2 regions of the Rhodococcus sp. NPDC003348 genome follow, and region 2 is predicted to be linked to the other one. Evidence: riboswitches for the same ligand, from Rfam matches in the RefSeq annotation. Region 2 holds a riboswitch; the other holds the start of a gene.
What was found. Region 2 has a riboswitch for S-adenosylmethionine ahead of ACWDU4_RS20845 (hypothetical protein). Riboswitches for the same ligand answer to the same signal wherever they lie in the genome.

Region 1: another riboswitch for S-adenosylmethionine. It lies ahead of ACWDU4_RS15090 (amino acid ABC transporter permease); the one in region 2 lies ahead of ACWDU4_RS20845 (hypothetical protein).

What each region holds. Positions count from the first base shown of each region.
Region 1 covers NZ_JBSFRT010000020.1:81,810-85,560, forward strand. The annotation lists gene ACWDU4_RS15080 (bifunctional adenosylcobinamide kinase/adenosylcobinamide-phosphate guanylyltransferase) at 1-849, shown strand, start outside; gene ACWDU4_RS15085 (HAD-IIA family hydrolase) at 918-1,721, opposite strand; SAM riboswitch class I at 1,868-1,961, shown strand; gene ACWDU4_RS15090 (amino acid ABC transporter permease) at 2,037-3,008, shown strand; gene ACWDU4_RS15095 (amino acid ABC transporter ATP-binding protein) at 3,005-3,751, shown strand, end outside.
Region 2 covers NZ_JBSFRT010000035.1:7,213-10,963, forward strand. The annotation lists gene coaA (type I pantothenate kinase) at 1-598, opposite strand, end outside; gene ACWDU4_RS20840 (DUF885 domain-containing protein) at 690-1,919, shown strand; SAM riboswitch class IV at 1,949-2,058, shown strand; gene ACWDU4_RS20845 (hypothetical protein) at 2,097-2,471, shown strand; gene ACWDU4_RS20850 (nuclear transport factor 2 family protein) at 2,457-2,915, opposite strand; gene glyA (serine hydroxymethyltransferase) at 3,110-3,751, shown strand, end outside.

The DNA.
Region 1 (3,751 bases), on a different contig from region 2:
TTGTGGGCAACGGACACCGGACCGCTGCCCGCCGCGACCCTGGACGCGGTACGTGGCGCCCGGTACGACACGGTGTTCCTCGAGGAGACCTTCGGCGACCTCGTCGACCACGAACCCGACCACCTCGACCTGCGCACCTTCCCGCGGGCGCTGGCCGCGCTGCGCGAGGCCGAGGCGGTCGTCGAGGGCACCGACGTGATCGCCGTCCACCTGAGTCACCACAATCCGGTCGACCTGCCGGACCGGTTGCGGCCCTGGGGTGTTCGGGTGCTCGACGACGGCGCAACCGTCGTGGTGGGTGCGGTGACGGCGCGTCCGGACCGACCTCGACGAACCCTCGTGCTCGGCGGCGCTCGCGCGGGCAAGTCCACCCACGCGGAGCGTCTGCTCGCCGACCGTGACGATGTCACCTTTCTGGCCACCGGCGGTCCGCCCGGCGACGACGCGGAGTGGGCGGCCCGGATCGCCGCGCACCGGGCGTCGCGTCCCGCCTCCTGGCGCACCGTCGAGACCGACGACCTCTCCGGGGCGCTGGGGTCCGCTACCGGTCCGGTCCTCGTGGACTGCCTCGGCACCTGGCTCACCCGCCGGATCGACCGCCACGGCGCGTGGGACGACGAATCCGGTTGGGTGGCAGTGCAGTCCGACGTCGACGCCCTGCTCGTCGCATGGCGCACGGCGACGGCGCCCGTCGTGGCGGTGAGCAACGAGGTCGGCAGCGGCGTCGTCCCGGCGACCGCATCCGGCCGCCGTTTCCGCGACGCCCTCGGCCGGCTCAACGCCGCCGTCGCCGCCGAGTCCGAGTCGGTGATCCTCGTCGTCGCAGGACGCCCGCTCCCGCTCCGCTGACACCCGCCCCCGGTTCCCTAATGTCACATTGGGGATCGCTGAGTGAGCGAATGTGACATTAGGGAACCTCAGGCGAAGGGGTCCTGGGTGCGGCCGACGAGTTCGGCGACCGAGTTCAGCACCAGGGTCGGGCGGTAGGGGAACGCCTCGACGGTCTCGCGGCTGGAAATGCCGGTGAGCACCAGGATCGTCTGCAGGCCCGCCTCGAGGCCGGAGACGATGTCGGTGTCCATCCGGTCGCCGATCATCAGGGTGTGCTCGGAGTGGGAGCCGATCGCCCGCAGCGCCGAGCGCATCATCAGCGGGTTCGGCTTGCCGACGTAGTACGGCTCGCGGCCCGTCGCGCGGGTGATCAGCGCGGCCACCGAACCGGTCGCGGGCAGCGAGCCGTCACGCGAAGGACCGGTGGCGTCCGGGTTGGTCGCAATGAACCGGGCGCCGCGCTCGACGAGGCGGATCGCGGTGGTGATCGCCTCGAACGAGTAGGTGCGCGTCTCGCCGAGCACCACGTAGTCGGGATCGTTGTCGGTGAGCACGTACCCGATGTCGTGCAGCGCGGTGGTCAACCCGGACTCGCCCACGACGTAGGCGGTGCCGTTCGGCCGCTGATTGTGCAGGAAGGTCGCCGTCGCGAGGGCGGACGTCCAGATCGACTTCTCCGGGATGTCCAGGCCGGACTGCAGGAGTCGTGCCCGCAGGTCACGCGGGGTGCGAATCGAGTTGTTGGTGAGCACGACGAACGGAGTTCCGGACTCCTGCAGTTCCGAGAGGAACGCGTCGGCGCCCGGTACCAGGTGCTCCTCGTGCACCAGGACCCCGTCCATGTCCATCAGATACGTCCAACCGGGGGTCTTCTCGTCGGTGTTCGCCATGGCCCCATTGTGCGCGCCCGGAGACCCGCACGTCGGCTCGGACGCGCCGGATGTCGCACGGCACACAGTCGTCCCTACCATTCGGATCAGCCCGAACGCAATAGGTGACCGCGGGATCTGGTTGCGGGACAGTACAGCTCGAGTGTTGACCATCAAGAGCGACCGAGAGACCCGGATCGACGACGTCGCAGCAACCCCCCCGAGTGTGGGTGCGGGTGCTACCGCCGGGACCGATGGACTCCGCGACAGGGCTGCGACGAGCGCCCGGTCCCGACCCGTGAAAGGCTTCTCGATGTCCGACTTCGGAGTGCGCTCGTGAGCGCCCCGGCCACCAGTCCGCCGCAGGCGGCAGTGGCCGAATCGTCCGACGACGCCGACCTGCGCGTCGCTCCCACCCGCCATCCCTGGCGTTGGGTCGTCGCAGCGGCGGCGCTGGTCCTGGTCGCGCAGTTCGTGCACGGACTGGTGGTCAACCCGGGCTGGGACTGGGCGACGTTCGCGCGGTACTTCACCGCCCCGTCGGTGCTGTCCGCGCTGTGGACGACGATCGAACTCACCATCTGGGGCACCGTCCTCGGGTTCGGGATCGGCGTGCTGCTCGCCGTGGCGAGGCTGTCGAACAATCCGGTGCTGCAGGTGATCTCGTGGATCTACGTCTGGGCGTTCCGCTCGATTCCACTGATCGTGCAGCTGCTGTTCTGGTTCAACATCGCCTACCTCTACCAGACGATGTCCCTCGGCGTTCCGTTCGGCCCGGGATTCCTCGAGTTCAACGTCACCGGCGTGATCTCCGGGTTCACCGCCGCGGTCATCGGGCTCGCGCTGCACCAGGCGGCCTACTCCGCCGAGATCATCCGCGCGGGCATCATCTCCGTGGACCACGGCCAGATCGAGGCCGCCAACGCACTCGGTATCCCGCGGACCCGTCAGCTGTTCAAGATCGTTCTGCCGCAGGCGATGCGGTCGATTCTTCCGAACGCGGCGAACGAGGTCATCAGCCTCTTCAAGGGCACCTCGATCGTGTCGACGATGGCGATCGCCGAGCTGTTCTACCAGGTCCAGGTGATCTTCGGTCGCAACGGCCGGGTGGTGCCGCTGCTGATGGTCGCGACCGTCTGGTACATCGTCCTGACCACCGTGCTGTCCGTCGTCCAGTACTACATCGAACGGCACTACGCCCGCGGATCCGCCCGCGCGCTGCCACTCACGCCGTGGCAGAAGGTCGTCGCCAAGTACCGGGAGATCCGTGACGGCAGTACCGGCGCGCCGAGAGGGGCCACCCGATGACCGCCATCGGTGACCCATACGCCGTCGACGTGCGGGGCGTGCACAAGGCCTTCGGCGCGCTCGAAGTGCTCAGAGGCGTGGATCTGTCGGTTCGCACGGGGGAGGTGACGGTGATCCTCGGGCCGTCGGGCTCCGGGAAGTCGACCCTCCTGCGCACCCTGAACCACCTCGAGAAGGTCGACCGCGGCACGATCCGAATCGACGGAGAACTCATCGGGTACCGCCGCCGCGGCAACACCCTGCACGAACTGCCCGACCGAGAAGTGTTGCGACAGCGGTCCCGGATCGGGTTCGTGTTCCAGAGTTTCAACCTCTTCCCGCACCTGACCGTCCTCGAGAACGTGATCGAGGCTCCGGTGTCCGCGCAGCGCCGCGACCGCGCCGAGGTGACGGCCCTGGCGCGGCAGCTGCTCGAGCGGGTCGGGGTCGCCGACAAGGCCGACCGGTATCCGAAGCAGCTGTCCGGGGGACAACAGCAACGTGTCGCGATCGCGCGTGCACTCGCGTTGCGCCCCAAGGTGATCCTGTTCGACGAGCCCACCTCGGCGCTGGATCCCGAACTCGTCGGTGAGGTCCTCGAGGTGATCCGTGACCTCGCCGTCGGCGGTGCGACGCTGGTGATCGTGACCCACGAGATCGGGTTCGCCCGGGAGGTCGCCGACACCGTCGTGTTCATGGACGGCGGTGTGATCGTCGAGCAGGGCCCGCCGGACGCGGTGCTGGACCGACCCACCCACGAACGC
Region 2 (3,751 bases):
CCTCCAGGATCAGGATGTCGGGCTGGCGGATCAGGTGGTACTGGCCGGGCACCACGTCGTAGGACCGGTGCGAATAGACCGGCGCGGCAACCTCTTCCGCCCCCGACTTGACCTCGGTGACGAAGCGGAGCAGCTTGCGTCGGTCATAGCTCTCCGGAAAACCCTTGCGGTGCATGATGCCGCGCCGGGTCAGTTCCGCTGTCGGGTAGAGGAACCCGTCGGTGGTCACCAGGTCCACCCGAGGGTGGTGGTCCCAGCGGGCGAGCAGGGCCTGCAGGACGCGGGCGGTGGTGGACTTGCCGACCGCGACCGACCCGGCAACCCCGATCACGAACGGCACCTGCCGGTCCGGGTGCTTCTCGCCGAGGAACGTCGCGGTCGCGGCGAACAGGCGCTGCCGGGCGGCGACCTGCAGGTGGATCAGCCGGGACAGCGGCAGGTACACCTCGGCGACCTCGTCGAGGTCGATCTGCTCGCCGAGGCCGCGCATGCCCTGGAGCTCTTCCTCCGTGAGCACGAGCGGTGTCGACTTGCGCAGTGTCCGCCACTGCTTTCGGTCGAATTCGACGTACGGGCTGCTTTCGCTCACCCTCGCCATGCGCGCGTCCCGGCCTCGATCTGCATAGGGGAATTGTGCGCGTCCCCACACCGGAGCGCCGCGCCGGGTCCGGACACTAGGGTTCACAGGTATGGACGCCGCCACCTTCGTACGCGAGTATCTGCTGCTCGGACTCGGTTTCGATCGCATCGAGGAGGGGTTCGTCGACGCCTTCACCGGTGACCCGGCGTTGCGGCGTCAGGTGGACAACGCGCCGCCTCCGGAGCCCCGCGAACTGGCCCGCCGCGCCGCGCACCTGCGGGGCGAACTGCCGAACGTCGACCTGCCCGCCGATCGCGCTGAGTTCCTCGGCGTCCATCTGCGCGCACTCGAATGCTCGGCCCGCACGTTCGCGGGGGAGAAGATCGGCTTCGTCGACGAGGTTCACGCCTACTTCGACGTGCGGATCGAACCGGGGTCGGTCGAGGACTACCGGGACGCGCACCGGGCGATGGACGAGGTGCTCGCCGGCGACGGGAACCAGCCGCTGGCCCAGCGACTTCAGGCGCACCGTGCGGCCGACGAGATCCCACCGGAACGGCTCGCCGACTGCGTCGAGGCGTTCTCGTCCGCACTGCGCGACCTGGTGCGGGCCCGCTACCCGCTCCCGGAGACCGAACGCGTCGAGTACGAGGTGGTCGGCGACAAGCCCTGGTCGGGCTTCAACTACTACCTCGGCAACTACCGGTCCAAGGTCGCGATCAACTCGGACCTCAAGCAGCACATGGCGAATCTGCCGCATCTGATCGCGCACGAGGCATACCCGGGACACCACACCGAGCACTGCCGCAAGGAAGCCGGCCTGGTCGACGCCGGCCAGATCGAACACACCATCTTCCTGGTCAACACCCCACAGTGCCTGATGGCGGAGGGGCTCGCGGACCTCGCGCTCGGTGCGATCGTCGGGCGCGGGAGCGGAGCCGGCGGGGTGACCCAGGGGCAGGGATGGGGGAAGTGGGCGCAGGAGATCTACGCCGACCTCGGGCTGCGGTTCGACGGCGAGCGTGCGGAGGCGCTGTCGAACGCGTCCTCGAAGCTGCTCGGGGTGCGGCAGGACGCGGCGCTGCTGCTGCACGATCGGGGTCGTTCGCACGACGACGTCGCGCAGTTCCTGCAGACGTGGAACCTCACCACCCCGGAACGGGCCCGGCAGTCCCTGCGGTTCCTGTCGTCGCCGTTGTGGCGGGCCTACACCTCCACCTATGTGGAGGGGTATCGCCTGCTCGGATCGTGGCTGGACCGCGGCGGGAACGCCGAGGAGCGCTCCGAACGGTTCCGGCGGCTGCTCGACGAGCCGCTCATCCCGTCCGTTTTGCGCTGACCGGGGTCCGGTCGCATACACTGGGGCCGCTTCACGAGTGCCGTCGCCAAGCCCCGACTGGACGGCCGCCAACCCCACGCTCGCGGGTGGCTCGGGTGACGAAGTGGCTGACACCGACCGGTGCCGGCACGAGCGCCCCCGGGATTCCGGGAGGCCCGAGGAACTCGGGAGTTTCACATGCCCCATCCGTCCAACGACGTTCCGGCCGTCGACCACCGCTGCACCAGCTACGGGCCCGGTCACCAGGTGCACTTCATCCACGCCCGCAAGAGCTGGGAGGACGAGCGGTCGATCGACGTCCTCGCCGTGGTGCAGTCCGACGGTCTGATCCGACTGGAATGGCCCGACGAAGTGGTGGTTCGCTGGCACCACGACGCGCGTCGACTCGCGGCCGCGCTGCGGCGCACCGGCGGCTTCGCCCGCTGGAAGTCGGGGTGGCACGCGCTGGCTGTGCCGTCCGGCCCCGGAGGGAACCTCCTGTTCAACCTCGCCGCTCCGCAGCAGGCCGCCGTCTGTGGAGCGTCGCGGGTGGCGCCCTCAGCCGCGCGGTGACCAGCCCTCGGGGCCGGGGCCGAGGACGGCGAAGGATCCGACGTGCCCGCGGGAGAGTTTGACGCGGCGGGCCAGCAGCCACGCGTCGCCGCGCCGGACCCAGGTGTCGTGGTAGTCGCCGAGGGTCTGGAAGGTCACGCCCGCGCGCTCACCGGTTCCGAGGTGCAGATCCGAGACGTACGCGCGGCTGGTCGCGGTGTCCCCGTCGACGTCGACGACGACATTGCCGAGCAGGTGCTGCGTCGGCCCGCAGGCGTCCAGGAACGACCGGATGCTTGAGACCATCTCGACGCGACCATCCAGCTCGCCGGTGCCCAGGTTCGCGGTCGCGTCCGGGAGGACCAGGTGGTCGAGGGCCTCCCAGGCGCGGTCGTCCATCGCACGGGCGATCAAGGTCAGGGCGCGGGTGATCGCGCGTTCGGCGAGCAGATCGTCGAGGGTCATCCGTGTGCTCCCGAGGTCGGTGGCGGGTGGGATCGCCGTGGACGTTAACCGCGGCCGTGCCGGTGCCGGCGGCCCGTCCCGGCGATCGGGACGGTGCCGCGGGTCTCGTTCCCGGGAACCCGTGGTTGGGGGTCACTGACCTGGCCCTACAATGAGACCTGCCCCTGCCCGGCCTTTCGCTTGGAGATCCCTCGATGACCGCTGTGCCCAGCACCGACGTGAACAACGCTTCGCTCGCCGAACTCGACCCCGAGGTCGCCGCGGCAATGAACGGTGAGCTGGCCCGTCAGCGCGACACCCTGGAAATGATCGCCTCGGAGAACTTCGTTCCCCGCGCGGTGCTGCAGGCCCAGGGCAGCGTGCTGACCAACAAGTACGCCGAGGGCTACCCCGGCCGCCGCTACTACGGCGGCTGCGAGCACGTCGACGTCGTCGAGAACCTCGCGCGTGAGCGCGCCAAGGCCGTCTTCGGTGCGGAGTTCGCGAACGTGCAGCCGCATGCCGGCGCGCAGGCCAACGCCGCGGTGCTGATGGCGCTGATGAACCCGGGCGAGAAGCTGCTCGGCATGGACCTCGCGCACGGCGGTCACCTCACGCACGGCATGAAGCTCAACTTCTCCGGCAAGCTGTACCAGGTCGCGTCGTACGGCGTCCGCGAGGACACCCACGTCGTCGACATGGACAAGGTCCGCGAGATCGCCCTCGCCGAGCGTCCCCAGGTCCTGATCGCAGGCTGGTCCGCCTACCCGCGGCACCTCGACTTCGCGGCGTTCCGGTCGATCGCGGACGAGATCGACGCCAAGCTGTGGGTCGACATGGCGCACTTCGCCGGCCTC